DNA from 2 places in the Pseudarthrobacter sp. efr-133-R2A-89 genome. Region 1 is predicted to be linked to the other one. Evidence: riboswitches for the same ligand, from Rfam matches in the RefSeq annotation. Region 1 holds a riboswitch; the other holds the start of a gene.
The links. Region 1 has a riboswitch for glycine ahead of cycA (D-serine/D-alanine/glycine transporter). Riboswitches for the same ligand answer to the same signal wherever they lie in the genome.
Positions count from the first base shown of each region.

Region 2: it holds a riboswitch for glycine, as region 1 does, so the genes downstream of both, gcvP (aminomethyl-transferring glycine dehydrogenase) here and cycA (D-serine/D-alanine/glycine transporter) in region 1, are expected to answer to the same signal.

Region 1 covers NZ_JARVSE010000004.1:3,253-18,389, forward strand. Annotated here, with positions in the region: gene gcvP (aminomethyl-transferring glycine dehydrogenase) at 1-912, opposite strand, end outside; glycine riboswitch at 1,071-1,171, opposite strand; glycine riboswitch at 1,463-1,561, shown strand; glycine riboswitch at 1,562-1,657, shown strand; gene cycA (D-serine/D-alanine/glycine transporter) at 1,707-3,233, shown strand; gene QRM95_RS07650 (hypothetical protein) at 3,312-4,115, shown strand; gene QRM95_RS07655 (LamB/YcsF family protein) at 4,099-4,848, shown strand; gene QRM95_RS07660 (HNH endonuclease signature motif containing protein) at 5,022-6,653, opposite strand; gene QRM95_RS07665 (DUF445 domain-containing protein) at 6,819-8,180, opposite strand; gene QRM95_RS07670 (glycerophosphodiester phosphodiesterase) at 8,230-9,129, shown strand; gene QRM95_RS07675 (CoA transferase) at 9,137-10,474, shown strand; gene QRM95_RS07680 (DoxX-related protein) at 10,595-11,119, shown strand; gene QRM95_RS07685 (AzlC family ABC transporter permease) at 11,116-11,904, shown strand; gene QRM95_RS07690 (AzlD domain-containing protein) at 11,901-12,212, shown strand; gene QRM95_RS07695 (hypothetical protein) at 12,319-12,576, shown strand; gene QRM95_RS07700 (hypothetical protein) at 12,661-13,005, shown strand; gene QRM95_RS07705 (hypothetical protein) at 13,084-13,308, opposite strand; gene QRM95_RS07710 (TetR/AcrR family transcriptional regulator) at 13,497-14,114, opposite strand; gene QRM95_RS07715 (thiamine-binding protein) at 14,237-14,560, shown strand; gene QRM95_RS07720 (O-methyltransferase) at 14,620-15,137, shown strand, end outside.
Region 2 covers NZ_JARVSE010000013.1:20,870-36,006, reverse strand. Annotated here, with positions in the region: gene QRM95_RS19400 (L-serine ammonia-lyase) at 1-1,101, opposite strand, end outside; gene gcvT (glycine cleavage system aminomethyltransferase GcvT) at 1,173-2,321, opposite strand; gene gcvP (aminomethyl-transferring glycine dehydrogenase) at 2,394-5,252, opposite strand; glycine riboswitch at 5,440-5,536, opposite strand; gene QRM95_RS19385 (TetR/AcrR family transcriptional regulator) at 5,647-6,183, opposite strand; gene QRM95_RS19380 (MFS transporter) at 6,266-7,825, shown strand; gene QRM95_RS19375 (Dps family protein) at 7,901-8,380, opposite strand; gene QRM95_RS19370 (APC family permease) at 8,602-10,158, shown strand; gene QRM95_RS19365 (DUF4193 domain-containing protein) at 10,312-10,614, opposite strand; gene QRM95_RS19360 (hypothetical protein) at 10,720-10,911, opposite strand; gene QRM95_RS19355 (LacI family DNA-binding transcriptional regulator) at 10,993-11,964, opposite strand; gene araA (L-arabinose isomerase) at 12,017-13,537, opposite strand; gene QRM95_RS19345 (L-ribulose-5-phosphate 4-epimerase) at 13,565-14,293, opposite strand; gene araB (ribulokinase) at 14,290-15,137, opposite strand, start outside.

The DNA.
Region 1 (15,137 bases):
TGACACCCCAACCAGGCGGCCGGGCAGGGAACGTTCCAGGCCCTTGCGGACAGCCATGTAGGCGGCGTGCGGGCCGCCGAAGAACAACGGCACGCCAAAACGCTGGGCCGAGCCGACGGCGATGTCCGCGCCCTGCTCGCCCGGAGGGGTGATCAGGGTCAGCGCCAGCAAATCGGCGGCCACGGTAACAAGAGCCCCGCGCTCCTTCGCTGCGGCGATCACGGCGGACTGGTCCCACACGCGGCCGGAGGCACCGGGCTGCTGCAGCACGACGCCATTGATGGCACCCTCCGGAAGGCCCTTGGACAGGTCCGCGACCTCCACCTCGAAGCCGAGCGCCTCGGCGCGGCCCTTGACAATGGCGATGGTCTGCGGGAGCACGTCGATGTCCAGGACGGTCCTGCCGTCCTTGGCCGCCGCGGACTTGTTGGCGCGGCGCATCAACAGCACGGCCTCCGCCACGGCGGTGGCCTCGTCCAGCAACGAGGCGTTGGCCATGGGGAGTGCAGTGAGGTCCTGCACCATGGTCTGGAAGTTCAGCAGCGCCTCCAGCCGGCCCTGCGAGATTTCCGGCTGGTACGGGGTGTAGGCGGTGTACCAGGCCGGGGATTCCAGGATGTTGCGGCGGATCACCGGCGGGGTCACGGTGTCGTAGTAGCCCTGCCCGATCATCTGGACGGCGGTCTTGTTCCGGCCGGCGATCCTGCGCAGCTCGGCCAGGACCTCCACCTCGCTGAGGGCGTCGGTCAGCTTGAGCGCAGTTTCCTGCCGGATGGACGCGGGGACGGCAACGTCAACCAGGCCGTCCACGCTGTCGTAGCCCACGGCCTTGAGCATGGTATCGACGTCGGCCTGGCGGCGCGCGCCGATATGGCGGTCCACGAAGGATGTTGGAAGCGACTGAATCGTCATGAGGAACTCCAGGTCTGGCCGGCCAGGTTGGCACGGCGTGGGATGGGTTCCTCCCCGCTCTGTATTGGACCTGAGAGATTCCGCGTTGCCTGCTGGTGGCAGGGGCCGCTTGCACCGTCGGTGAACCAGGCAGAAGCCCGATTGCTTTCCAGAGTCGCCTCGCCGTGACGGTACGTGGGCCTGAGAGATTCCTGGGGAGGATTTGCTCCTACGGCGCCTGCCCGGTGTTTCGCCGGGAGGACTCTCCCGTCACAGCTCGAAAGGCTTATTCAAATGTGGGTGATTCGGCTCACAAGGTACCGGGATGAACCCGTCCGTGGCAAATCGGCTGGTTTAGGTGAGGAGCGTGAGTGGGCGCGTGACTCCTCCGTTCCCCGCTTGTGTCGTGAGGGGTTTGACATTCGATCGTGACGGACACCACACTGAACCCGGGATTGGCGCCGCCGGTGGCTGGCTCAGCGTATCCGGAGCAGCCCACCAGTCGGCGCCCGTCCCGTTGCATGCCCGGCGGCGGCCCAAAAAGCCGCCGACCTCCAACTGAATACGCCTTCGACCTGCGGCGGGAGAGTCCTGCCGGGTACACCCAGCAGGCGCCGTAGGAGCAAACCCTCCCCAGGAAACTCTCAGGCCCACGTACCGCCGCGGACAGGCAACTCTGGAAAGCAGCCAGGCATGACCTTGGCTCACCGACGGTGCAAGCGGCTTTGGCTGCGGAAACTCTCAGGTCCACTACAGAGCGGGGAGGAACCAAATCTTTGCGGCCCCCAAAAGCCGCTTTATCGATGGAGTTCCTCATGGCGATTCATCCCCCCACGTCCAACAGCGAACCAGCCCGCGGCCAGGGCGCCGCCACGGCAGCCCGCAGCGAGCCTCCCCACCTGGAACGGCAACTCACCAACCGGCATATCCAGCTCATCGCCATTGGTGGCGCGATCGGCACAGGCCTGTTCATGGGTTCCGGGAAGACCATCTCCGCCGCCGGACCCTCCGTGATCTTCGTGTACATGATCATCGGCTTCATGCTTTTCTTCGTCATGCGGGCCATGGGCGAGCTGCTGCTGAGCAACCTGAACTACAAGTCCTTCAGTGATTTCGCCGCCGACCTCCTGGGTCCGTGGGCAGGCTTCTTCACCGGGTGGACATACTGGTTCTGCTGGGTGATCACCGGAATCGCGGACGTCGTCGCCATCGCAGGGTACTCAAAGGAACTTTGGCCGGCGCTGCCGCTTTGGATCCCGGGCCTGGCCACGGTGGGCATCCTGCTGCTGCTGAACCTCGCAACGGTCAAGGCCTTCGGCGAGACCGAGTTCTGGTTCGCCCTCATCAAGATCGTCGCCATAGCGGCCCTGATCATTGTGGGGCTCTTCATGATCTTCACCGGTTTCCAGAGCGACGCGGGCACCGCAAGCTTCACGAACCTGTGGAGCCACGGCGGGTTCTTCCCGAATGAGTTCATGGGCTTTGTGGCCGGATTCCAGATTGCAGTATTCGCCTTCGTGGGCATCGAACTGGTGGGCACCACCGCCGCCGAGGCCAAGAATCCCGAGCGCACGCTGCCCAGGGCCATCAACGCCATCCCCGTCCGCGTTCTGCTCTTCTATGTCGGTGCGCTGGTCATCCTGATGGCCGTCACCCCGTGGACCCAGTTCGCCGCCGGCCACAGCCCCTTCATCGGGATGTTTTCCTTGGCCGGTCTCGGCGCCGCGGCCACAGTGGTCAACCTGGTGGTCCTCACTTCGGCGATGTCCTCCGCGAACTCCGGCATCTACTCCACGTCCCGCATGGTCTTCGGCCTGGCCCAGGAAGGCGACGCGCCCGGTATCTTCAGCCGGCTCTCCTCGCGGAAGGTGCCCAGCAACGCGCTGTTCCTGTCGTGCGTCCTGCTGCTGTCCGGCGTCGTCCTCATGTATGCCGGCCAGGATGTGGGTATGGCTTTTGAAATGGTGACCACCGTGTCTGCGGTCTGCTTCGTCTTCGTCTGGTCGATCATCCTCGCCAGCTACATCTCCTTCCGCCGCCGCCGCCCGCACCTGCATGCGGCCTCGAAGTTCAAGATGCCCGGTGGCATCCCCGCCGTGTGGGTGGTGTACGCGTTCTTCGCCTTTGTCCTCTGGGCCCTGACCACCCAGCCCGATACGCTCGCTGCCCTGCTGGTGACCCCCATCTGGTTCGTCATCCTTGGCGTGGCGTGGGCCATTCTCCGGCGCCGTCCCGCGCACCTGGCCCGCTTCGAGGTCTTCCGGGCGGAGCTTCGGGCCGACGAGGCCGCCGGTCGCAGCGGCGAACGCGCGGACGCTGAAGAGCCGGGCCAAAAAGTGTAAGCATGCTTAGTGTTTATCCACTTAGGATGGGATGACACGGCAGCCACGCGCTGCAGGTCGATTTGAATGAAGGTGACCATGGCCCGGCGCAGCAACCCCGCACTTCGTATCGCACAGGAAACCGCCCATAACGCGTTGTTTGACGCCCAGGGCAAGCCCAAGCCCGGCGTCCACAACATGCTCCTGAAGGCCGTGCAGATTCAGCGGCCTTTGGTGGTGGGCTACATCCGGAGGCTCCAGAAAAAGCATCCGCGGGCCACGGCCGCGCAGTTGGCGGACATCGCAGAACGCGACTACCTCCGGGCTGTGGCCGGAGGAGGCGCCCTGGTGGGTGCCACCGCCGTCGTCCCCGGCGTTGGAACCGTAGCGTCGCTGGGACTTTCCGCGGCCGCCACCGTTGGCTTCCTCGAAGCCACAGCCCTTTATGCAACCTCGCTGGCTGAACTGCACGGCATCAGGCTGACCAACCCGGAGAAAGCCGGCACCATGGTCATGGCCATCATGCTCGGCGAAGAGGGCACCGCACTGCTGGGGACCCTCAGCGGACAGGCAGCCGGCAACAGCGCCGGCAATGCCTGGGGGAGCGTCCTGTCCAAGTCGATGGTGGTGCCGGGATTCGGGAGCGTCCGCAAGCGGATCCAATCGGCCTTCCTGAAGAACCTCCTGAAGCGGCAGGGCACGGCATTGTTTGGCCGCGCCCTGCCCTTCGGGATAGGCGCTGTTGTGGGTGGAGCCGGTAACCTCATGATGGGCCGCGCAGTGGCCAGGAACGCCCGCGAGGCTTTTGGGCCGATGCCGGACACCATTCCCGGCGAGCTGACCGCCGCTGCCGCGCCGGACAACCTGACGCTGGAAGGCAACACACTTGGATCTCAACGCTGACGTAGGGCAATCATTCGGCTCCTGGACCGCAGGAGGCGATCCGGCCATGTACCAGCTGGCCACCAGCGTAAACGTGGCGTGCGGCCTTCATGCCGGTGACCCCATCACCATGTTGGACAGCTGCAGGGCCGCCTACGAACTGGATGTCACCGTCGGGGCCCACCTCGGCTACCGCGATCTGGCAGGCTACGGCCGCCGCTCGCTGGACATGAGTTTTGATGAGCTCTTCGGTGACGTGCTGTACCAGCTGGGGGCGCTCGACGGCGTAGCGCATGCGGTGGGTGCCTCCGTTGACTACGTGAAGGCGCATGGAGCGCTGTACGACACCACTGTCCGCGACGCCGAGCAGGCCTCCGCCGTGGTGGCGGCCATCAACGCCTACGATCCCGGCCTGCCCCTTCTGGGCCTCCCCGGCTCGGAGCTACTGAAGCAGGCCAAGGAAGCGGGGCACCCGGTGTTCGTCGAGGCCTTCGCCGACCGTGCCTACCGCGCCGATGGCAGCCTGGTGCCGCTCTCCGAGGACAATGCCGTCCTGTACGACGTCGATGCGGTTGTGGAACGGGCCGTCCGCCTGGCCACGCGAGGCGAAGTGGCGGCCGCGGACGGAACTGTCATTGCGGTCCGGCCGGACTCCCTGTGCATTCACGGTGGGACACCTGAAGCCGTGGAGATGGCGGTCCGGATCAGGGCAGGACTTGAGGCAGCAGGCGTCGGGCTGGAGTCATTCGCCTAGGAGCCTGCAGCCGTAGGGCATGACGGCTCTGCTGCGCCAGCGGCACCGCAGCTGACCTGAAGCGGCACCAGTGCCGCTTCAGCTGACCGGCGTCACTCTGACCGAACAGAGGTCCCCCCAGCGTCGCATCCGCTGAACCGGGGTCGCCCCAGTGTCACTTCAGCTGACCGGCGTCACTCCGACAGGGCGAACGGCGTTTCGAAGAACTCTGCCCACAGAGGGTCTTCCGGTGACAGGTCGTTGAGGTCTATGAGGTTGGCGTCGTCTGGTTCCCATGGCGGGATGTCTTCAATGCCTGCCGGTTCACCCTGGAATTGGACGGGCATGGCATGAATTCGCGCCGGCAGAGTTCCTGGTGGCCAGTGGGTTGGTTGGGGGTCTGGGTGTTCGGGTTGGTAGTGGCGGCCGGTGGGTGAGGTCCAGCCGGGTGGTTCATTCCGTGTGGCCGGGTCGGGGGTCCAGGGCCGGGCGTGTTTGAGGCGGTGGTGTCGGGGGCAGAGTTGGGCCAGGTTCCGGGCGTCGGTGGTGCCGCCGTGGTGCCAGGGGGTGAGGTGGTCGGTGTCGTTGTCGGGGGTGTGGTTGGTGCAGCCGGGGAAGGTGCATGTGCGGTCCCGCAGCCGGATCCATTGTTTGATGGTTTCGGGGAGCCGGTAGCGGGTGCGGCCGATTTCCAGGGGTGCCCCGTCGCGCGGGTCGACCAGGACCCGGTAGAACGTTTCCGCCCCGCCGGCGACGAGCCTCCGTGCCATGGATGCCGGGATCGGCCCGAATCCGTCCAGCAGCGCGGGTTCCTCGGTGAGGCCGAGCAGCGAGAACACCGGGACCGTGACCAGGACATCGGCCCGGGGTGCGGGGACCTTGCCAATGTCAGTGGAAGCACATCCCGGACCTGCGTCATTACCGGCACCCTCAGCCGCGGCGGCGGGTTCGGTGTCAGCGTCCGCGGCCGCGGAGGAGGTGGTGGGCTGCAGCCCAGCGCCAAGGAGGAGGGACGCGGCGACGTCGGCGCGGAGCTGAGTGAGGGTGCGGGGCTCATCGGGGCGTTGGAGGCGGCGGGCGGTAGCGGTGCTCCGGTTCCAGATCGCGCACGCGGTGTCCCCGGGAAGGTAGAGCGAGAGCCAGGCCATCCCGTCGCGGTCCGGGGCGTAATCCATCCGCCGGTCCGCCACCCCCTTCACATGCCGTTTCTCCAAGGACTCAGGGTGGTGGCGTTCCCGCCAGGCCCGGACCTTCGCCCGGAACCGGGACGGGACAAGCTCACCGGGCGCGGCGCCCCGGGCCGGGTGGGGCGCGTCGGGGTCGAAGAAATGCGCCACCAGGCCGGCGGCAGAGTCGGGGGTGAGTCCTTCGGTTTCGTCGGCGACGATCCGGGCGTGCTGCCACGACACCCCACCCGCAGACAGGGTTTCGAACACCGGTGGCAGTGAACAGACCCGCCGGGACTGCTCCACCAGCGCCCCGGCGGCGGGGGAGCTGATGGTGAGGATCCCGGCGATCTCCTCCACCGCGGACATCTCCGCGTAGGTGCGCTCCTCCACCGGCGCGTCCGGCGGAAGCAGAGCATGCTGGATGTCAATGGCATCCGCCACGTCTTGGGCTTTCACCGCCGCCAGCTGCGCTTCCAACCTGGCCACAAGCTCCAGCCGTTCCAGATACAGCCCATACCGCCGCTGCAACACATCAACATCCGCGCCGGCATGAAGGTCAGAAGTCAGGTAACCGTCCGCCAGAACCAGCCCGCTGAGCGCAGCAACAGAGGCAGAAACACCCTCCATCACCACCGCCAAATCAGAACCGATTCCCATAAACAAATCATCCAACGAGGCACTGACATTAAGGTCTGCCGCCCAGTCCTTCCCTGGCAGCTGCCGGTGCCCCAACGTCTGGAGCAATCAAGGTGCCGTGAACGTGCCAGCCCCGTGCCGCCGTCGTACGCGCCAATGCCGCCCGGGACCTGCGGCGGCGGAAAATTACCCGAAGATGAGTTGCGCCACCGTGAAGATCGCCAGCCCCGCCAAGGACCCCACCACCGTGCCGTTGATGCGGATGAACTGCAGGTCCTTGCCCACCTGCAGTTCGATCTTCTGCGAGGTCTCCTCGGCATCCCAACGGGCCACCGTGTCCGTGATGACGCCGGCGATGTCCGAGCGGTAGGTCTTCACCAGGTAGGCCGCGGCGTCCCCGATCCAGGCGTTGACCTTCCCCGCCAGTTCGGGGTCGCCCACCAGCCTGGTCCCGAAGTCCCGCACGGCTGCCTTGAACTTGATGGTGAGTTCGCTGTCGGGATCGTCCACGGCACCGAGGAGGGCATTCTTGACGGTGCCCCACGTCCGGGACGCGAGTTCGCGCACCTCGGGATCACCCAGGACCTGGGCCTTGATGTCCTCGGCTCGGGCGATCATGGCCGGGTCGTGCTGAAGGTCCTGCGCGAGGTCGTTCAGGTACTTGTCGATCGACTGCCGCACCTGGTGGTTGGGGTCGGCCTGGACGGCCCGGACGAACTTCAGGATCTCGACATACACCTTGTCGCCCACCAGCCCGTCCACGAACTGCGGCACCCAGGTGGGGGAGCGGTCGGACACCAGGCGGCTGACCGTCTCGTGGTTGTCGTCCACCCAGTCCGCGGCGCGGTCCACCATCAGGTCCACCAGTGTGTGGTGGTGCCCGTCATGGAAGATCCGCTCGGCGAGCCTGCCCAGGGGAGGTCCCCACGGCGGGGTGAGCAGATGCTTTCGCACCATGCCCTCGATGACGGCCTGGACGTCGTCGTCATTCAAAACCTTGAAGGCGCCGCGGATCACGGCGGCGCCTTCCTTGGCCACCCGCTCCGCACCGCCCGGCGCGGCCAGCCACTGGCCGGCACGGCCGGCGATGTTGACGCTGGCCAGCTTGTCCTGGACCACCTGTTCGGACAGGAAATTCGTCTCGACGAACTCGCCCAGGGAGGCGCCGATCTGGTCTTTCCGGCGGGGAATGATCGCGGTGTGCGGAATCTTGATGCCCATGGGGTACTTGAACAGGGCCGTGACGGCGAACCAGTCGGCGAGTGCGCCCACCATGCCGCCCTCGGCCGCCGCGCGCACGTACTGCAGCCACGGGTAGTCCTTCTGGAGGGCAAACGCGAAGACGAAAATCACGGCCATGGCAATGAGCAGGCTCAGCGCCAGCAGCTTCATCTTCCGCAGCGCTGCCGCTTTTTCGGCGTCACCGGCCCCGGGATCACGGTCGACGACGGCGCCCGCCACCCGGGTGCCCTGAGGCACCTGCCGCGTCGCCTCCGCTGGTGCATCCTGCGCGGCGTGCCCGGTAGTTGCCTCAGAGTTCACCTGCATGTGCCAAGCCTAGCCCCGAAGGCGGAAGCCGGTCCGCTACCGTGTGAGCATGACAACTGACGAGTCTGTGCCGCAACGGCCGTTGGTCTACGCCCACCGGGGCTCCAGCGGCACCTACGCTGAACATACCCGCGCCGCCTACCTGCAGGCCCTGGCTGACGGGGCCGACGGGGTGGAGTGCGATGTCCACCTGACCCGGGACCAGCACGTGGTACTGCTCCACGACGCCAACCTGGACCGGACCTCTGACGGCACGGGGCCGGTGGCGGACCGGACCCTGCACGAACTGCGGCAGCTGGACTTTTCGTCCTGGAAGGGGGCGCGGATTCCCGAGGCCTACGGCGCCCGTTCCGAGCAGTTCCTGACCCTTCCGGAGCTCCTGGACATCCTTCGCGGCGCGGGGCGGCCCGTGGGCCTGGCCATCGAGCTCAAGCATCCAAGCCCTTACCAGCTCAAGCTGGAGGACCGGGTACTGGAAGTGCTCCGCAGCGAAGGCTGGGATCCGGAAAGCTCCACGCTGGACAACGTGGCCGTGACCTTCATGAGTTTCAGCTCCGATTCCGTCCGCCACCTCCTGGAATCCGTCCCGCCCCGGTACATTTGCCAGCTCGTGGACGATCTCACCGTCCACGAGATACGCGGCGGACTGGGCGTGGGTCCCATTACCGGCGGAGCGATCGCCAACCTGATGAAGGCCACCCAACTCGAGGGCGAACAAATCCTGGACGACTGCCTGGTGGGCATGGCGGGTCCGGGCATCGACTACGTCCGCGAACGCCGGGACACCGTCCGCCGCTGGCTGGACTCCGGCCGGCGCTTCAGGGTCTGGACGGTCGATGCTCCCGAGGATGTTGACCTGTGCCAGGACCTGGGCATCCAGGAGATCACCACCAATGTGCCGGCCCGGGTCCTGGGCCAGCTCCGCGTGGCGTCACCGCAGGCGAAGTAGGACGGCCGTGGCGGAGGGCGGCGTCGACGGATCCTTCCCGCGCAGGTGGTGGGCCGGTCCGCTGGACGTGGAGGGCCTGGCCCTGCACTCGGTGGGGGCAGCGGCGGACGCGCTGAACCGGTACACGGGTGACGCGGGCCGGTTCAGCACCACCGCTGCCATGACGGCGGCAGCCTTCGACTCCTTCGGACACTTGCGGATCGACGGGCGCCAGCCGCAGGGCTTCGCGCCGCTTTCCGGCTTCCGGCGCACCGCGGACGGCTGGATCCGGCTGCACGCCAACTACCCGCACCATGAGCAGCGGCTGCTGCAGGCGCTGGGGGCGTCCTCCGCCGATGCCGTGGAGCAGGCACTCCGCGGCATGCCGTCCCTGCAGGCCGAAGCTGCCATCCAAGGCAACGGCGGGATCGCGGCGGCCGTCAGGACCCGCAGCGAATGGCTGGCGACGGAGATGGGCCGGGCCGCCGGCAAGGGACCCTGGGCCGCGGTGGAGTTTGCCGATGGGCGGACGGCGGGCCTGGGCCTGGGCCTGGGTGACTTCGCGGCAACAACGCCGGGTCGCGGGCACATTGTGGGCCCGCCCCTGGATGGCGTCCGCGTCCTGGACCTGACCCGGGTCATCGCAGGGCCCGTCGCCACCCGCTTGCTGGCCGCGCTCGGAGCGGATGTCCTCCGGCTCGACCCGCCGGCTTTCCCTGAGATCGCGGACCAGTTCGTGGACACGGCGTTCGGCAAGCGCAGCGCGGAAGCCGATCTTGGCCTCCCGGCGAACCAGCACAGCCTGTGGCAGCTCCTGGCCGGTGCGGATGTAGTGGTTACCGGCTACCGGCACGCCGCCCTGGACCGTTTTGGGCTCAACCCCCGTGAACTGCTGGCGGCACACCCGGACCTGGTGGTGGTTACCCTCAACAGCTGGGGCACGACCGGGCCCTGGAGCGGCCTGCGCGGCTTCGACAGCATTGTCCAGGCCGCCTGCGGGATTGCCCACGCGTACGGGAAGAACGACGACGACGGGTGGCGCCCGGGTGCCCTTCCGGTCCAGGCGCTGGACCACGCCACAGGGTACGGCGTGGCGGCGGCAGTGATCCACCTGCTGGACAGCCGCAGGCAGGCGGGGGCGGGCGCCGCCGCGCACCTGTCACTGGCCCGGACGGCGGAGGAGCTGTTTGCGTTGCCGGACACCGAGGCAGGCCGAGGGGAGCTGGCAGCACCGGAGTACCGCACCATGGACAGCCCCTACGGCGTGCTCCGCTACGTTGGGCCGCCGCTGATTTCCGGCGGGCGGCCCCTGGACTATCTGTCTCCGCCCCCGGCCTACGGCACCGCCACGCTCACCTGGGCCTGACGGAAACGGGCAGCGCCGCCTCTTTCCGCCCCGCCACCTCTTTCTGCCCGGCCGGGCACCGCCGCTGCCGGGGCCCGGCCGGGTTTCGAGCGCCCGCTCCCGCTGTGGTTGAGTGGTTCCATGTCTTTTCCCCGGTCCGGCCCCGCTGTCCAGGGCCTGCCCTTGCACGTCCTGCCGTTGCACGGCCTTCCACTCCAAGGCTTGTCCGCCGCGGCCATGGGTGCCCTCCTGCTGGCCAGCGCCGGCAAGCATTTCCGGGACCCTGGTTTCTTCCGTGACGTTGTTCCGGAATACCTCTGCCGAGTGGACCCGCAACCCGGCCTGCCCAGGGTGCCCCAGCACCCGCTGGCGCTCCTTTCCCGGGACGAATGGATCGCGGTGAGCGGGCTGCTGGAACTGGCTGCCGCCGTCGGCATCCTCCTCCCGCCCACCCGGACGCTGACTGCCACCGCCCTCACCGGGATGTTCACCGCATTCCTGGCAGGGCACGTCGACGCCCTGGTGCGGGCGTACGGTCCGGAGGGTTCGCGCCGCCGCCGGAAGATCCACTCCCTGCGGCTCCCGCTGCAGGCGCCACTGATCCTGTGGGCCTGGAGCCTGCGAAAACCGGCTTCGCCAGGGTGCCCGCCGGGACGCCGGCCGTGAAACTGACGGGCTCGCCGGCGGTGAAGGTGGGAATCTCCATCAGCATCGCCACCGGCCTGTATGGAATCTCCTTCGGGGCGTTGTCAGTCACGTCCGGCCTCAACCTGTGGCAGACCATGGCGCTGAGCCTGCTCCTGTTCAGCGGCGGCTCGCAGTTCGCGTTCATCGGTGTTGTGGCCGGAGGAGGCTCGGGTATCGCGGCCATGAGCGCCGCCACCTTGTTGGGCATGCGCAACGGCATCTACGGCATGCAGTTGAACGCGCTGCTGAGGCCCAGCGGCTGGCGCAAGTACGTGGGGGCGCAGCTGACCATCGACGAGTCCACCGCCACCAGCACCGGGCGGACGGATCCGGCCGAGCAGCGCCGCGGATTCTGGACCGCCGGGATTGGCATTTATGTGCTGTGGAACGTCTTCACGCTCGTCGGTGCGCTGGCCGGGAGCGGACTGGGCGATCCCAAACAGTGGGGACTCGATGGCGCCGCCGTGGCAGCGTTCCTCGGACTGCTCTGGCCGCGGCTCAAAGGCCGGGAGCCCGTTGCGATTGCGGTGGCCTGCGCCGTGGCCACCGTGATTGCGGTGCCGTTCGTGCCGCCAGGGGTCCCTATCCTGGTGGCAGCTGTGGTGGCGGCGCTGGCGGGATGGCTGAGCCACGGCCGGCGTGACGAAGGACTGGAACCGGACATCGAGCCATACGGGCACCCCGCCGGCCGCCATGCGCGCGGGAGTGCACCGAATGCGGGTGCGGAGCGCGGCGACACCACAGGCCCGGCGGCCGCCCCATGAGCCTGTGGATCTGGCTGCTGATCGCGTGCGTCCTTGCCTACGCGTGGAAACTCGTGGGGTATTTCGTTCCTGCCAAACTGCTGGCGGACCCGCGTGCCTCGCGTATTGCCGGCACCATGACCATCGGGCTGCTCGCCTCGTTGACCGTGGTCAACGCCGCGGCGTCCGGGCAGGCGCTGGCCGCTGACGCGCGGCTGGGTGCGCTGGCTGCGGCTGCGGTGGCCCTGGCGTTCCGGGCGCCTTTCCTGGTGGTGGTCATTGCCGGGGCAGGAACTGCGGCGCTGCTGAGGTTGCTGGGCTGGAACTGACCACTACCACCACGGAGTGATATAGATCACGCCCTGCGCGGTTTGCCGGTTGTACTATGAAATCGGCTTATGCAGCTGGCCACGGCATTCGCGATGGACGGCACCCATGGAAAACAAGCTGCAGTTGGCAAGGGACTTGGCGGGCGGTCCCCGGCACAAAAGTGCTCGACGCCGGGCGGGGCTTCCCGCCAAGCGTTTCTTCAAGCGCTTTGCAGGCCTGTCGGACGTGCCGCCGGAGGACTTGGAGATTCTGTCGCAGCGGCTCCAGGCGGCACTCGACCTGGACCCGTCGTCGTCCGTTCCTGCCCTGCAAGACCTGGTGCGCCGGGAGGTCCGCAAGCGTGCTGAGGGCGGCAGGGCCTAACGCCCCCAGTATTCCGGGTGCCGCGTATGGTGCACTGGAACAGAGGCGGCCCTCATGGGCGCTGCCACCAAAGGAGGAATCGAAATGGACGAACAGTCACGGCCCGCCGGGCCGGAAGACGGCCAGGGCACCGAGGACGCCGGGAAGAACAGGCCGGACGATTACTCCGCCGGGAGTTCGGCAGCGGAGCAGCCTGCGAAGCAGCGATCCGCCTATCTCGATCCCCGCGGCTCGGAAGGAACCCGGGAATTGCGGGACACCGCCAGGCGGCGCCGGGATGCGGAAGAAAAGCTGCAGCAGCACCTGATGGAAGCGAAAGAACACGTTCCCAACGAGTTCCACGAACACCACCCGCATGCCCACCACGCCGAGCCGGCCCGGCCCGAGGGCAAAGGCGAAGCCGAAGAAAAGGCCCCGGAAGAATCCTGACTGCCGTGCCCGGCGTCGAGCAGGGGCAGGGTGTCATTCCGTGCTGTCCGGAATGAGCCCCGGGCGGGAACTCCCTGGCTAAGCCAGTCTTTGGCTGGCCCCATCGGGCGACGCGGCCCTGCGGCAGCTTTCCTCGACGGCCATCTCGTACCACGCCTCGGCGCCGAACTCAGGCTCGGGAGTGTCAAGGTTCTGGTAGAGGGCATCCAGCAGGTCCGCGAGTTCCGCGGGCTCCAGGGCCGGGAGGACTTCCTCGGGACCGCGCGGATCCGTGAGATAGCGGACAAGGTGTGAACTGTTCATTACAGTGCTGCCATTGCGCGGCGGAAGGGCGCAAAATTGCTCATGGGTCGCCTCCAGCTGAAATTCCGTGGCTGGCTGCTTAACCTCTCCAGATTCTATGGCACTGGACAAGGCCCCACAATGACCCCGCACCGAAGTGGAGCCCGCACGGCGGACCCGCGGTGGATGGCCAGTGGGCCGGAGCCGGTTCAGGCCGTGGGGGCCGGGACAGGCACGTGCGCGGGAAGCGGGCGCGCCGGACGGTCCGCGCGGATGGCATCCTCCACCAGCGCCAAGGGCCGCCGCCACGCGTCGGAGCCGGGCTCCATGGTGTCCACCACGCCGATCAGCATGGCCAACAGCCGGAACATGTCGGTCATGGAAATGTCGGCACGCAGTGTGCCCTGTCCTTGTCCTCGGACCAGCAGCACGCTGATGGACTCCATGAGCGATCCGGTGATCCCGGTGAGGAGTTCCCGCCGCCCGGCGACGGCGCACAGCAGGTTGGCGTCGGCGCTGGCGGCCGCCATCAGTGCTTCAAGTACGCGCAGCAGTCCGGCTGTGGCATCGATATCGGCAAGGGCGCCGTCCATGACGGGGTCCACGGTAAGGCGGAGTTGCCGGTTGAGGGCAGCGAGGACCAGTTCTTCCTTGTCCGCGAAGTTCCGGAACAGGGTCGCCGGGCCCACCCCGGCAGTTGTTGCGATGGTTTGGAGCGGCACTTCGGGGCCGAATTCCCGGAAACACTGGCGCGCCGCCGTGATGATCTTGTCCACGTTCCGCGCTGCGTCCGCACGGAGGGGCTTTCGGGCGACTGCGAGGCTCATGGCCAAAAGGTTAGCAACGGAGGCTCCGGCCGGCATGGTTACCGCAGGGTAGGCGCTTATGTGACGGCGGCTGCCGGTGGTCCGGCCTGCGGCGCGCAGGATCCGCGTGGGACACTGGGGGCATGTTGCTTGCATTTTCCGTGGCTCCCTCAGGTGTTCCCAGCGACGGCGCCAGGCCCGACGACGCATCAGTGCACGACGCCGTTGCCGCCGCGGTAAAGATCGTCCGGGAATCGGGGCTGCCCAACCGGACGGATTCGATGTTCACCACCATCGAGGGCGAATGGGACGAGGTGTTCGACGTCGTCAGGCGTGCCACCGAGGCCGTGGGACGTTACGGCAGCCGGGTGTCGCTGGTGATCAAGGCTGATATCCGGCCCGGTTACTCGGGCGAACTTACAGCGAAAGTGGACCGACTGGAAGGCGCGCTGGCCCAGGAATCCTGAGCCGGCGGGAGGGTCGGACGCATCTGGACCCCCACGGCGCCCCGTGCCAAACTGTGCCCATGTTCGAGCACAAGCCCCGGCCGGAGTGGATAGCCACCGAAGAGTTCCTGTCCCGAACCGTGGTGCATCCGGACGCGGCCCTCCAGCAGGCCATCCGGGCGGCGGCGGACGCCGGGATGCCCGCCATCGAGGTGGCACCGAACGCGGGGAAGCTGCTGAAGCTGCTGGTCCAGGTGTCAGGGGCCCGCCGCATCCTGGAAATCGGGACGCTGGCCGGCTACAGCACCATCTGGCTGGGCCGGGGCCTTCCGCCCAGTGGCACGCTGGTCACGTGCGAATACCTGCCCCAGCACGCCGAAGTGGCGTGGGCGAACATTGACGCCGCCGGCCTGGGGGAGAAAGTGGAGATCCGGCTCGGGCCGGCGCTCGACACCCTTGCAGCCCTCGAGGAAGAAGACCGGGAACCGTTCGACTTCATCTTCATTGACGCCGACAAGCAGAACAACAGCCACTACCTTGAGTGGGCCGTCAGGCTGGGCAAGCCGGGTGCAACCGTGGTGCTGGACAACACCATCTG
Region 2 (15,137 bases), on a different contig from region 1:
CTCGCCCTGGCAGCCGACCTCGGCCCCGGAGATCGAGGCCTGTTCCTTGTACAGCACCCCCACGGCGGCGGCGGCGAGCAGGAATTTGACCACGACGTCGTCGCGGTCAGCGCCGGTGGCTTTGTCCATGCCGGGAGCGAAATGCAGGGCGTAGAACAACACGGCAGGGATGATCCCGGCCGCCCCGTTCGTCGGGGCGGTGACCACGCGGCCACCGGATGCGTTCTCCTCGTTCACGGCCAGCGCCACCAAGTTAACCCATTCCTGCCAATACCGGGGATCGAACGGGCCCGCGTCCCACGCGGCGTCCTGGTCCGTGTCCTGCCCGTCGGCGCATTCCTTCTTCAACCGCTCAAACCAGTCAGGGGCGCGGCGGCGGACCTTCAAGCCGCCCGGCAACACGCCCTCACGCTTCAACGAGGCCGCAACGCAGGCTTCCATCACGGACCAGATGTGCAGCAACCCGGCCCGGATCTCCTCCTCGCCGCGGGAGGCTTTTTCGTTCACCAGCATCACGTCGGCGATTCCCAACCCGGTCACTGCGCAATGCTCCAACAGTTCCGCCGCGGTCCGGAACGGCAGCGGAAGCTCCTTCTTGGACTCCTCCAGTTCTTGCCGGGCCGCGTCTTCCTCACCCTCCCGGACGATGAACCCGCCACCGACCGAGAAGAACGTCGCGGCATGCACCACCGCACCGGCAGCATCGGTGACGGTGAACGTCATCCCGTTCGTGTGCCGGGGCAATACCGTCAGGGGCCGCAGCACCATGTCCTTCACCCCATACGGCAGCGGCACGGCGCCGGCGAGGTGCAAGGTCCCCGTCCCGGCAATCGCGGCCAGCCGCTCCTCCACCTCCGACGGGAGGATCAACTCCGGGTGAAACCCCTCCAAGCCCAGCAGGATCGCGGTCATCGTCCCGTGCCCATGGCCCGTGGCCGCCAACGAGCCATACAAATCCACCCGCAACGACGCCACGTGAGCCAGCACACCCGAGGCCTTGAGTTCCTCCGCAAAAACGGCGGCAGCCCGCATCGGCCCCACAGTATGAGACGACGAAGGCCCGATCCCAATCGAAAACAGATCAAAAACGCCAACAGCCATGCGATTGGTTCCTAACTAAAACGGGTGGTGGGGGCGGGGTTTCGACAAGCAAAACCACCGGCTGTCCGGCGCTATTTTTGGCGCTTGTAGAACGGGAGGCCGACGACTTCGAAGGGTTCGGCCTTACCGCGAAGGTCGACTTCGAGGGAGGTTCCCGGCGCCGAATGCTCGACGTCGACGTAGGCCATGGCGATCGGGTAGCCCAGGGTGGGCGAAGGCTGGCCGGAGGTGACTTCACCGACGGTGGCGCCGTTTTTCAGGACCGGGTAGTGCGCGCGGCCGGCGCGGCGTCCCTGGCCCCTGAGCCCCACGAGGCGGCGGCCGGAGGTGCTGCCTGCACCGGCTTCCTTGATGGCTGCCAGCGCGGCCTTCCCGACGAAGTCGCCTTCCTTGGACAGCGCGACGACGGCGCCCAGGCCGGCGGCGAACGGGTCGCCTTCCAGCGAGAGTTCGTTGCCGTAGAGCGGCATTCCCGCTTCGAGGCGGAGGGAGTCGCGGGAGGCGAGCCCTGCGGGGGTGAGCTGGCCCTCGTCGGCTATGGCGATCAGCGCCTGCCAGAGGCCCGGGGCGTCCGCGTTGTCCACGAAGATCTCGAAGCCGTCCTCGCCGGTGTACCCGGTCCGGGCCAACAGCAGGTCCAGGCCCGCACCGCCCACCAGGAAGGGGACCTCGACGGCGGCGTAGTACTTCAGCTCTGTCACCAGGGAATGCCGGGCTGCCGGAAGCAGCCGCAGCAGGATCGATTCTGCTGCCGGGCCTTGGACGGCGATCAGTGACGTGCGGGCTGAGGCGTCCTCCACCTTCACGTCGAACCGTGCGGCACGTTCCTGCAATGCTGCTGCGACGGTGTCTGCGTTTCCTGCGTTGGGGACTACCAGGAAGACGTCGGTGCCGTCCGCTGCTGCCGGCCGGCGGTAGGTGATGAGGTCGTCGATGATGCCGCCGTCTTCGTTGCAGATCAGCGAGTACTTGGCCTTGCCCACGGCGACCGCGGACAGTTTGCCGGCCAGGGCGTAGTCCAGGAAGGCGGCGGCGTCGGGGCCGGTCACCCAGACTTCTCCCATGTGGGAGAGGTCGAACAGCCCGGCGGCCTTGCGGACGGCGTGGTGCTCGGCCAGTTCGGAGCTGTACTTGAGCGGCATCTGCCAGCCGCCGAAGTCCGTGAACGAGGCGCCCAGCTTTTTGTGCTCGTCGTAGAGCGCGGTGTACTTCTCAGTCATTGAAAGTCCTTTGGGAGCGGTGGTTGAGCCGGCCGAAAACCCGGTGCCGGCCGGCTCAACCACGGGAGTGGTCTAGTTCTCGAACTCGGACAGCGGCGGGCAGGAGCAGATGAGGTTGCGGTCGCCGGCGGCGCCGTCGATGCGGCCGACGGGCGGGAAGTATTTGTCCTGCTTGTGGTGGGCCGGGAAGGCTGCTTGCTCGCGCGGGTAGGCGCGGTCCCAGTCAGAGGAGACGACGGCGGCGGCCGTGTGGGGTGCGTGGCGCAGGGGTGAGTCGGTGACGGCGAAGTCGCCGTTGGCCACTTGGTCGATTTCCTGTCGGATGGTGATCATGGCTTCGATGAAGCGGTCGATCTCGGCGAGGTCCTCGGACTCGGTGGGTTCCACCATGAGGGTGCCCGCGACGGGGAAGGACAGGGTGGGGGCGTGGAACCCGAAGTCGATCAGCCGTTTGGCCACGTCCTCGGCCGTGACCCCGGTCTTCGCGGTGAGTTCGCGCAGGTCCAGGATGCACTCGTGCGCCACCAGCCCGCCCTCACCGGTGTAGAGGACCGGGAAGTACTCGTTCAGGCGGGACGCGACATAGTTCGCGGCCAGCAGCGCGGACTTGGTGGCCTCGGTCAGGCCCTGCCCGCCCATCAGCTTCACGTACGCCCACGAGATCGGCAGCACCCCGGCCGAACCGAACCGGGACGCCGAAATCGCCACCCCGTGGCCCTCTTCGTGGGCGGCCTTGTTCGCGTCCCCGGGCATGAACGGGGCCAGGTGGGCTTTCGCGGCAACGGGCCCGACGCCGGGTCCCCCGCCGCCGTGCGGGATGCAGAAGGTCTTGTGCAGGTTCAGGTGCGAGACGTCGCCGCCGAACCGGCCCGGCTGGGCCAGGCCCACCAGGGCGTTCAGGTTGGCCCCGTCAATGTAGACCTGGCCGCCCGCGGCGTGGACGGCGTCGCAGACTTCCCGGACATCCCCGTCGAACACGCCGTGGGTGGAGGGGTAGGTGATCATGATGGCCGACAGGACATCCTTGTTCGCCTCGATCTTGGCCGTCAGGTCGTCGTGGTCGATCGTGCCGTCCGGGGCGGTGGCCACGACGACGACCTTCATGCCGGCGAGGACGGCGGAGGCGGCGTTGGTGCCGTGCGCCGAGGCCGGGATCAGGCAGACGGTGCGCTGCTGCTCGCCGCGGGAGTGGTGGTAGCCGCGGATCGCCAGCAGGCCGGCGAGTTCGCCCTGGGAGCCGGCGTTGGGCTGGATGGACACCTGGTCATACCCGGTGATCTCGGCCAGGTCAGCCTCCAGCCCGGTGATCAGTTCGCGCCAGCCCTCGGTCTGGGAGTCCGGGGCGAACGGGTGGATCGAGGCGAACTCCGGCCAGGAAATCGCTTCCATCTCAGCCGTCGCGTTCAACTTCATGGTGCACGAACCCAACGGGATCATGGTCCGGTCCAGGGCCAGGTCACGGTCAGAGAGCCTGCGGATGTAACGCAGCAGCTGGGTTTCAGACCGGTGCGTGTTGAACACCGGATGCTGCAGATAGGCCGAGGAACGCTCGACGGCGGCCTCAAGACCGAAGCCCTGGCCCTCGCCGTGGACCTCGGCAACCGGGGCGCCGAAGACGTCGGCAACCTGGGCGACGATGGCCGGCGTCGTGGTTTCGTCGAGGGAGATGCCTACGGTGTCGGCGTCGATGCGCCGCAGGTTGATGCCGCGGGCCTCTGCGTCGGAGATCACAGCTGACGCGCGGCCGGCAACGCGCACCGTCAGGGTGTCGAAGAAGGAGGTGTGCAGGACGTCCAGGCCGGCGGCCTTGAGCGCCGCGGCGAGGGTACGGGCGTGGCCATGCGCCGTTTCCGCGATCGCCTTCAACCCCTCCGGGCCGTGGTACACGGCATACATGGACGCAACGATGGCCAGCAGCGCCTGGGCCGTGCAGATGTTGGACGTGGCCTTCTCGCGGCGGATGTGCTGCTCGCGGGTCTGCAAAGCCAGACGGTAGGCGGGAACACCGGCGTCGTCCTTTGACACCCCAACCAGGCGGCCGGGCAGGGAACGTTCCAGGCCCTTGCGGACAGCCATGTAGGCAGCGTGCGGGCCGCCGAAGAACAACGGCACGCCAAAACGCTGGGCCGAGCCGACGGCGATGTCCGCGCCCTGCTCGCCCGGAGGGGTGATCAGGGTCAGCGCCAGCAAATCGGCGGCCACCGTCACCAGCGCGCCCCGGTCCTTGGCGGCGGCGATCACGGCGGACTGGTCCCACACGCGGCCGGAGGCGCCGGGCTGCTGCAGCACGACGCCATTGATGTCGCCGTCGGGCAGGCCTTGGGAGAGGTCGGCGACCTCCACCTCGAAGCCGAGCGCCTCGGCGCGGCCCTTGACAATGGCGATGGTCTGCGGGAGCACGTCGATGTCCAGGACGGTCTTGCCGTCCTTGGCCGCCGCGGACTTGTTGGCGCGGCGCATCAACAGCACGGCCTCGGCAACGGCGGTGGCTTCATCGAGGAGGGAGGCGTTGGCGATGGGCAGTCCCACCAGGTCCTGGACCATGGTCTGGAAGTTCAGCAGCGCCTCGAGCCGGCCCTGCGAGATTTCGGGCTGGTACGGGGTGTAGGCGGTGTACCAGGCCGGGGATTCAAGGATGTTGCGGCGGATCACCGGCGGCGTCACGGTGTCGTAGTAGCCCTGCCCGATCATCTGCACGGCAGTCTTGTTCCGGCCGGCGATCCTGCGCAGCTCAGCCAGGACCTCCACCTCGCTGAGGGCGTCCCGCAGGCGGAGGGCGGTTTCCTGGCGGATGACCTTGGGGACGGCGGTGTCAACCAGGGAGTCGACAGTGTCGTAGCCAACGGCTTTGAGCATGGTGTCGACGTCGGCCTGGCGGCTCGCGCCGATATGGCGGTCTACGAAGGTGGTGGAGGCTGGGCTAACCGGCACGAAGGAACTCCATTTACTCAGGCGGCGCAGGGTACGCCACAGCGATTCGGGTTCCTCCCCGCTCTGTATTGGACCTGAGAGTTTCCGCGGTGCCTGCCTGGCAGGACCCGCTTGCACCGTCGGTGAGCACACCGGTTCCTGACCCTGATGGGGGCCATGGGAACCGCCTGCTGCTTTCCAGAGGCGCCTCGCCGCGGCGGTACGGGGGCCTGCGAGATTCCTGGGGAGGATTTGCTCCTACGGCGCCTGCCTGTACACCGGCAGAACTCTCCCGCCGCAGATCAAAGGCTATTCACTTGTTAAACCAGCCATGTGCTGGATCATGCGGGCCGGTGACAGCCCTCACAACATTCCATTGTCCTATGCCGCAACCCTTCCCGGCAAATGGCGAAGGCTACCTGCGGAGCCGCTCCAGGGCCGCCAGGAGTTCCTCCACGTCAGCGGCCGCTCCCCCTTGCGGTGCCGGGCCCACGGACAGCATGGCGTTGAAATACAGCCCGTCCCCCATGTACAGGACCGCTTTGGCCAGTCCAGGCCCTACGTCGGCCGCGATCTCATCCAGCCACCGCTGCTGGATGGCTGCGAATCGGCGTCGCGTTTCCTGGTGCGCCACCTCCGCCAGCCTGGTGGCGGCGACGATGGCCCGGTCCAGCGGAGTGTCCGCCCAGACGGAGGAACGGATGAAGTAGGCGGCCGCCCCCTCGGCGGCCCCGGCCATGGCGTCGGCGTCCTCCTTGGCCAGCCCGTCCAAACGGTCCAGGAGCACTTCGATGAGCGCTTCCTTGTTGGGGAAGTGGTAGAGCAGCCCACCTTTGGACACCCCCGCCTTCTTGGCCACCGCGTCCAAGGTTGCTGCCCGCTCCCCCACCTCAATCAGGAGGGTTTCGAAGGCATCAAGGACCGCGTCACGGGCTACAGGCTTTCGGGGCATGCTTCCCATCATGCCCTCCCCCGGCGGCAAAACGGGAAATCGCGGATTTCAAACTATACCGTCTGGACGGTATAGTTATTTCATGACGACTTCCCCTTCGACCCTGGTGCCCGCACGCACCGGCGGAGCGGCCGCGCGCTCCCCGCGGCGCGACTGGCTCGCGCTGGGGCTGCTGATGTTCCCAGTGCTGCTCGTCGCCGTGGACAACACCGCCCTGACATTCGCCCTTCCCGCCATCACCCGCGCCCTGGAACCCTCCGGCGTCCACCTGCTGTGGATTATCGACGCCTATCCGCTGGTGCTGGCCGGACTCCTGGTATCGATGGGAAGCCTTGGCGACAGGATCGGGCGGCGCCGGTTGCTCATTATCGGCAGCACGGGCTTTGCCGGGTTATCCGCCGCGACGGCTTTTGCGCCCACCGCGGAGTGGCTGATCGCCGGACGGGCCGCATTGGGGTTCTTTGGGGCCATGCTGATGCCCTCCACGTTGTCGCTGATCCGCAACATCTTCCCGGAGCCCAACCGCCGGCGAATGGCCGTCGCCATCTGGGCTGCCGGGTTCTCCGGAGGCGCAGCCCTGGGCCCAATCTTCGGCGGCTGGCTGGTGGAGCATTTCTGGTGGGGCGCCGTGTTCCTGGTGGCGGTACCCCTGATGCTTCCCCTGCTGGCACTGGGGAGAACCTTGATCCCGGAATCCAAGGACCCATCGCCGGGCAGGGTGGACGTCCCCAGCATCCTGCTTTCCATGCTGGTGATGGTTCCCATGGTCTACGGCATCAAGGATGTTGCCACCGAAGGTCCGGGCCCGGCAGGCCTTGGCAGCATGGCGTTCGGCGCGGCGATGGGCGTGGTGTTCGTGCGGCGCCAGCAACGCCTGGAACACCCCCTGCTGGACATGTCGCTGTTCCGGAACCGGGTGTTCAGCATGGCCATCAGCGCCAACATCCTGGCCCTGTTTTCCTTCAATGGCTTCATCCTGTTCCTTGCCCAGCACCTCCAGCTCCTTGAGGGCCTGAGCCCGTCAGCCGCGGGGGTGGCGATGATTCCCGCGCTGGCAGCCACGGTGGTGGCCGGCCTGGTGGTGGTGCCGCTGGTCCGCAAGGTCCGTCCGGGATACGTGGTGGCAGCCGGATTGGCGTTCAGTGCCACTGGCTACACCTTGGTGGCGTTCGGAAACCACGACGGCGGACCCGCACTGCTGCTGGCAGCGCTCCTGGTCCTGGCGCTGGGCGTGGGGACGGCGGAAACCATTTCGAATGACCTCATCCTGGGCTCCGCGCCCCCGGAAAAGTCAGGCGCCGCCGCGGCCATCTCCGAAACAGGATACGAGGTGGGCTCACTGCTGGGGACGGCGGTCCTGGGCTCCATCCTGACGGCCTCCTACCAGCACAACCTGCGCCTCCCGGCAGGATTGGATGGCATGCTCCCGGGCACCGCGCTGCACAACGCCGGGGAAACGCTGGCGGGCGCCATGGAAGCGGCCGCCGTCCTGCCCGGCCCGCTGGCGGACGCGGTCCGGGACGCTGCGGCGGCGGCGTTCGATTCCGGCGTGCACATCACTGCGGCAATCGGGCTGGTACTGATGGCGACGGCGGCAGTTCTCGCCGCCGTCGTGCTGCGGAAAGTGCCCAAGGCCACCTGACCGCCCGGGACCGCAAAGGGCGCCCGGCGCCGGATCAATTCCGGTACGGGGCGCCCAAGGGGTGGGACGCTTGGCCTACTTGGAGTCGGCGGCAGTCACCTTGGCGGTAGGCTTCATGTTTTCTGCCTGCACCATCCAGGCAAACTGCTCCAGCCGGGCGATGAACTCGTGCAAAAGGTCCGCGGAGGTGGGATCTTCCTCATCCACCTCGTCGTGGACTTTGCGCATGGTGCCCACGGCGGCTTCCATGGCGGCGACGATCCGCTCAATGGCGTCCGCGGTGCTGATCAGCCCGTCAGGGAACTGGGCCAGGCTGATGGTTTCGGCAACGGTGGAGCTGCGGCCATCCGGGAGGGCGTGCAGGGCGCGCATGCGCTCGGCCGTATCGTCGGCGAACTGGCGTGCAGCGTCAACGATCTCATCGAGCTGCAGGTGCAGGTCGCGGAAGTTGGTGCCCACGATGTTCCAGTGCGCTTGCTTGCCCTGGATGTGGAGTTCGATCAGGTCGGCAAGGACTGCCTGCAGGTTGTTGGTCAGTGTCGGTGAAGCTTTCATGCGTCCTCCTCGATTGGTCCAGTAGGGCCGACGCTACCAGCCGTAGACTGCCCCGCGGCCGGCAATCCGGAAATTTCTCAGTGAGCTTACTAATTATGGAAATCAGTCATAAACGAATGTGGTTCATATTGCGTCTTGCATCACAGGGCCGGCGGTCCCATACTAAATGAACGCCATTCATATAGTGACCTCCGTCTCACAGCCTTCCAGAAAGTGGTGCCATGACAGAGACAATCCGGACCAGTACCTCCAAATCCGGCCCCCACGCCCACGCACCGTCCACGGGCGGCGTCAGCGCCAAGGGACTCAAGGGCGGGCAGCTCGGCCTGCTGGCCGTCGTCGTCCTGGGCATCTCAACCATTGCCCCCGCCTACACGCTTACCAGCGCACTTGGACCCACCGTCAACGAAGCCGGGCTCCAACTGCCAGTCATCTTCCTGATCGGTTTCATCCCCATGATCCTGGTCTCGCTCGCCTACCGGGAACTCAACGCCGATTCCCCGGACAGCGGCACCACCTTTACCTGGGTCACCAAAGCGTTCGGCCCCTGGATCGGCTGGATGGGCGGCTGGGGCCTGCTGGCCGCCAACATCATCGTGCTGTCCAACCTGGCCGGCGTCGCCGTCGACTTCTTCTATCTCTTCCTGTCCCAGGTCACAGGCTCCCCCGAACTGGCAGACCTGGCGGACAACAAGGCGCTCAACGTCATCACATGCTTCGTGTTCGTGGCACTGGCCGTCTGGGTCAGCTACCGCGGCATGCACACCACCAAAATGGTGCAGTACAGCCTGGTGGGATTCCAGCTGCTGGTCCTGGGCCTGTTCGTCGTCATGGCTTTCGCCAACTGGTCCACCTCCGAGACCGCCATCCCGTTCAGCTGGGACTGGTTCGACGTCACCAAAATCGAGACCTTCGGCCAGGTTGCCGCCGGCATCTCCCTGTCGATCTTCGTGTACTGGGGCTGGGACGTTTGCCTGACAGTCAATGAGGAAACCGCCAACGGCAAGAAGACCGCCGGCGTGGCGGGCACCCTCACCGCGGTCATCGTCCTGGCCATATACCTCCTGGTCAGCATCGCCACCATGATGTTCGCCGGCGTGGGAGATACCGGCAACGGATTGAACAACGCCGAAAACCACGAGAACATCTTCACGGCGCTGGCCTCCCCCATCATGGGCCCGTTCGCCATCCTGATGTCCCTGGCGGTGCTCTCCAGCTCGGCCGCTTCCCTGCAGTCCACGTTCATGTCGCCGTCCCGCAGCCTGCTGGCCATGGCCCACTACGGCGCACTGCCGGAACCCTTCAGCCGGATCAGCCGGAAGTTCGCGACGCCGGGCTTCGCCACCATTGCTGCCGGCGTCGTCTCCGCCGGGTTCTACGCGGTGATGCATGTGGTCAGCGACAACGTCCTGAACGACACCATCCTGGCGCTGGGCCTGATGATCTGCTTCTACTACGGCCTCACCGCACTGGCCTGCACCTGGTATTTCCGGCACAGCCTGTTCAACAGCATGCGCCACTTCCTGTTCAGGCTGGTCTGCCCGGTGGTGGGCGGCGTGGGCTTGTTCGTGGTGTTCGTCCAGACCGCCGTGGACAGCCTGGCGCCCGAGTTCGGCAGCGGTTCCGAGGTCTTCGGCGTGGGCCTGGTATTCATCCTGGGCGTGGGCATCCTGGCCCTGGGCGCCGTCGTCATGCTGGTCATGTCCCGCACGCACCCGGGCTTCTTCCGCGGCGAAACGCTCAAGAAGGACACGCCCGCCCTGGTAGTGCCGGAATAAAGCGAAGCGTCCAAAAACGGTGCCGTGCCCCCAACCGGGGCACGGCACCTTTTCCGTTGTCACGGAGGCGAATTTTGATAACGACGGCGGCCGGAGACACAGCAGCGCCGGCCGCCCCGAAGGGGCAACCGGCGCCGGGAGAACGGGTGGGGCTCAGCCCTCGCAGTCGCGGCAGTACTTCAGGCCGTCCTTTTCGCGGGCCACCTGCGACCGGTGGCGGACCAGGAAGCAGGAAGAGCAGGTGAACTCGTCGGACTGCTCGGGAACCACAATGACGGTGAGTTCCTCGTTGGACAGATCGGCGCCGGGGAGGTCGATGCCTTCAGCGGTGTCATTCTCGTCGACGTCGATGACTGCGGTCTGAGCGTTGCCGCTCCGGGACGCCTGGAGGGCCTCCAGGGAGTCAGCGGGAGACTCCTCTTCCTGCTTGCGTGGAGCATCGTAATCGGTAGCCATTAGCATGTTCACTTTCGTTGCTGCACAGCGCCATTTCAGGCACCTCAGTGAAGCAGTTTAGGGCATCATCCCGGCCCCGGCGCAATAGTGTGGCCAAGCAGACATTCAGTTGCCGCCGGACACCCTTCCCAGATGTTCGGAGCGGGCATGGTCGGCGCCGACGGAGACTCCGCTCAAGGCGGGAAGCCACCCCCACCGGGTGGCATCGGCCATGGCGCCGGCGGCCTCGGACTCTGATTCACAGGTAAAGGTATCAATGGCCCAGTCGCGGAGCCGGGTGAGCAAAGTAGCCGTCATCCCTGAAACCTACGCAGCAATTGTTGTGGCCACGTTTCGCGGCGGTCTCCCCCGGATTAATTCCGGCGCCTGCCTGCTCCTTCAGCAGGGCTGGGCCGTGCTGCTGCGCAGGATGAGCTCAGGTTCCACCACCAGCGTCCGGGGCCCTTCCGCACCGCCGAGCACCGCGAGCATCATGTCCATGCAGCGCCGGCCCAGTTCTTCGAAGTCCTGCCGGACCACGGTCAGCGGGGGGCTGAAGTATGCGGATTCGGGCTGGTCGTCGAAGCCCACCAGGGAAACGTGCTTCGGCACCCCCAGGCCTGCTTCGTTGAAGGCGCGCAGGATCCCCAATGCCATCTGGTCGTTGCCCACGAAGAGGGCCGTGGCGCGCCGGTCAGCCGCCAGCCGCCGGCCAATGGCATAGCCGGTGCCAGCGCTCCAGTCCCCCTCGACCAGGAGATCCGCCTCGAGCCCGGCGGCCTCCAGGGCGGACCGCCAGCCGTCGGACCGCGCCACGGCGTCAATCCAGTCCTGCGGCCCGGCGACATGCCCGATCCGGCGGTGGCCCTGCGCAATGAGGTGCCGGACGGCCAGTTCAGCTCCCTTGCGCTGGTCCACCCGGACACCGCCAACAGCGTCATTCCCGTCGGGGCCGACGGCCACCACCGGCACCCCGATAGCGATTTCCGCCAAGGCCGCCAACGTGGCCAGGTGCGGAACAATCACTACGATCCCGTCCACCGCCTGGTCCAGGAAGTGCCTGACGGCGTCCAGGATGGTGTCCCTCGTGACCTCGCGCAGGGCAGCGACGCTGACGAAGTATCCTGCGTCCCGCGCGGCCCGTTCGACTCCCAGCAAGGTGTTGGCAGGGCCGTACTGTGACAACTCGCTGCCCAGGACGCCAATGGTCTGCGAGCGCCGGGTGACCAGGCTGCGTGCGGCGGTGTTGCGGCGGTAGCCGAGTTCGGCAATCGCCGCTTCCACCTTGTGCCGGGTCTCCTTGCTGACGTTGGGGTGGTTGTTGACCACCCGCGAAACGGTTTGGTGCGAGACCCCGGCCAGCCCCGCCACGTCCTCGAGCCTTGGCAGTCGCCGTGGCCGGGAGCCGGGCTGCGCCACGGAATCAGATCCCGCCGGCGAGTTTGTAGTAGGCGGCGTTCCAGTTCAGGTCCTTCTTGAACTGGCGGATGGTGGTGCCTTCATCGATGGTCAGGAGTTCGGTCTTGGCGATCTCGGCGAAGTCCTCGAACACATCCATGCCCACCTGCGTTGAGAGTACGGTGTGGTGGGCGGCGCCGGCGGTGAGCCAGGCGGCGGCGGACGTGGCGAAGTCCGGCTTCGGCTGCCAGAGCGCACGGGCCACGGGCAGGTTGGGCAGCGGCTGGTCCAGGGGGACCACGTCGACGGCATTGGCCACCAGGCGGAACCGGTCGCGCATGTCGGACAGGGCAACGACGACGCCCGGGGAGGCGTCGGCGTCGAACACCAGCCGGACCGGGTCATCCTTGCCGCCGATGCCCAGCGGGTGGATTTCCAGGCGCGGCTTCGACCGCGTGAGCGAGGGGCAGACCTCCAGCATGTGCGCGCCCAGGATCTTCTCCGCGCCCGGTTCCAGGTGGTACGTGTAGTCCTCCATCAGGGACGCCCCGCCGGGCAGGCCGGCACCCATCACCTTCGCGGCGCGCACCAGGATGGCGGTCTTCCAGTCGCCTTCGGCGCCAAAGCCGTACCCGGCCGCCATGAGCCGTTGCACGGCGAGGCCGGGGAGCTGGCGGAGGGCCCCCAGGTCTTCGAAGGAGGTGGTGAACGCGGCGGAGCCATTGGCTTCAAGGAAGCTGCGCAGGCCCAGCTCGATCCGGGCGCCGTACCGCAGCGATTCATGCCTGGCCGCGCCTGCGCGGAGCTCCGGCGCCACGTCGTAAAGGTCCTCGTACTCGGCCACCAGGGCGTCGACGTCGGCCTCCCCCGCGCCGTGCACGGCGTCCGCGAGTTCGTTGACGGACCAGGTGTTCACCGCAACGCCGAACCGCAGCTCGGCTTCGGTCTTGTCCCCTTCGGTGACGGCAACATTGCGCATGTTGTCGCCAAAGCGGGTGAGCCTCAGGGTGCGGACGGCGGCCCAGCCGGCAGCGGCGCGCTGCCAGGACCCCACCTGGTGTGCCACCTCGGGGTTGGAGACATGCCCGACGACGGTCTTCCGGGCAATGCCCAGGCGGGACTGGATGTACCCGAACTCCCGGTCACCGTGCGCGGCTTGGTTCAGGTTCATGAAGTCGAAGTCAATGTCCGCCCAGGGCAGGTCGCGGTTGGCCTGGGTGTGCAGGTGCAGCAGAGGCTTGCGCAGCAGATCCAGGCCGGAGATCCACATCTTGGCAGGGCTGAAGGTGTGCATCCAGGCCGTCACGCCGATGACTGAGTCATCGGCGTTCGCTTCCAGCGCGGTCCGGCGGATGGCATCGGAGTCGGTCAGGACCGGCTTCCAGACGATCCGCACCGGGACGGTGGCGGAGGCGTTGAGCTGGTTGGCGATCTCCTGGGATTGGGCGGCCACTTGTTTGAGGACTTCTTCGCCGTAGAGGTGCTGGCTGCCGGTGAGGAACCAGACCTCGTAGCCGTCCAGGGTGGTGTTTGCTGCGGTGTTCATGCGTACTCCTGTTGAAGGTTTGGGGGTTTACTGCCCGTAGACGTTCTGGTACCGGGCGTAGAGCGAGTCGATATGGCTTGCGTCGATTGGGAGGGGTTCACCCAGCTGCCGCGAGATATGGACGGTGCGGGCCACTTCCTCGCACATCACGGCGGCCTTCACGGCGGAGCGGGCGTCCTTGCCGATGGTGAAGGGGCCGTGGTTCTGCATCAGGACCGCCGGTGAGTTCGAGTTTTTGAGGGTTTCCACGATGCCGTGGCCGATCGAATCGTCGCCGATCAACGCGAACGGGCCCACCGGGATAGAGCCGCCGAACTCGTCGCCCATCATGGTGAGCACACAGGGGATGGCCTCACCCCGTGCAGCCCACGCGGTGGCGTAAGTGGAGTGCGTGTGCACCACACCGCCCACCTCGGGCATGTGCCGGTACACATAGGCGTGCGCGGCGGTGTCGGACGACGGCGAGAGCGGCGGGTTGCCCCAATCGACGGTGCCCCCGCCACCAACGTTGGTGCCCCTCACCGGCGTGCCGTGCAGGTCGGTCACGACCATTTGCTCCGGGGTCAGGTCCTGGTAGCTGACGCCGGACGGCTTGATGACCATCAGGTCGGTGCCGGGCACCCGGGCCGAGACGTTGCCCGCAGTCCACACCACCAGGCCGTACCGCGTCAACTCAGCGTGCAGGGCGCATACGTCTTCCCGGATCCGGGCGATGGTTTCCAGGATTGCGGCTTCGGTTCCTTGCCGGACGCTCATGCGGACACTTCCACGACAGAGGGGACGGCGGACCCGGTACGGGGCAGCACCGTACTGGCGGCCCGTCGCTGGATGGCCTTAAGCCGGTGCATCACGTCGTTGCTGCCGCGGCCAAAGTAGTCGTGGAGGGTTTTGTACTCCTGGAAGAGTTCCTCGTACGCGGCCACGTTTTCCGGGATTGGCGTGTAGAGCTCCCCGGGTTCGGCGCCCATGGCGGCTGCGGCTTCGCGGATGTCCGCGTATGCTCCCGCTGCGACGGCGGCGTGAATCGCCGACCCCAGGGCCGGGCCCTGTTCCGAGCCGATAGTGGAAAGCTGCAGGCCGGTGGCATCTGCGTAGATCTGCATTAGGAGCCTGTTCTTGAGCAGGCCGCCGGCCACGATGAATTCCTTGACCGGAACCCCGGCGTCGCGGAAGGCGTCCACGATGGTGCGCGTTCCAAAGGCTGTGGCTTCCAGAAGCGCCCGGTAGGTGTCCTCGGGCCTGGTGGCGAGCGTCTGGCCCACCACGATGCCGGAGAGCTCGTGGTCCACCAGGACCGACCGGTTGCCCGAATGCCAGTCCAGGGCTATCAGCCCGTGCTCCCCGATGGCCTGCCGCGAGGCCAGTTCGGTGAGGTATTCGTGGATCCCCAGACCGGCAGCTTCGGCCGCCTGGTGGTATTCGGGCGGGACTCCGTATTTCGTGAACCAGCCGAAGATGTCTCCCACGCCCGACTGGCCCGCCTCGTAGCCCCACAGGCCGGGAACGATGCCGCCGTCAACGGCCCCGCACATTCCCGGTACTTCACGCAGTTCCGTGCCGTTCATGACGTGGCAGGTGGAGGTGCCCATGATGGCCACCA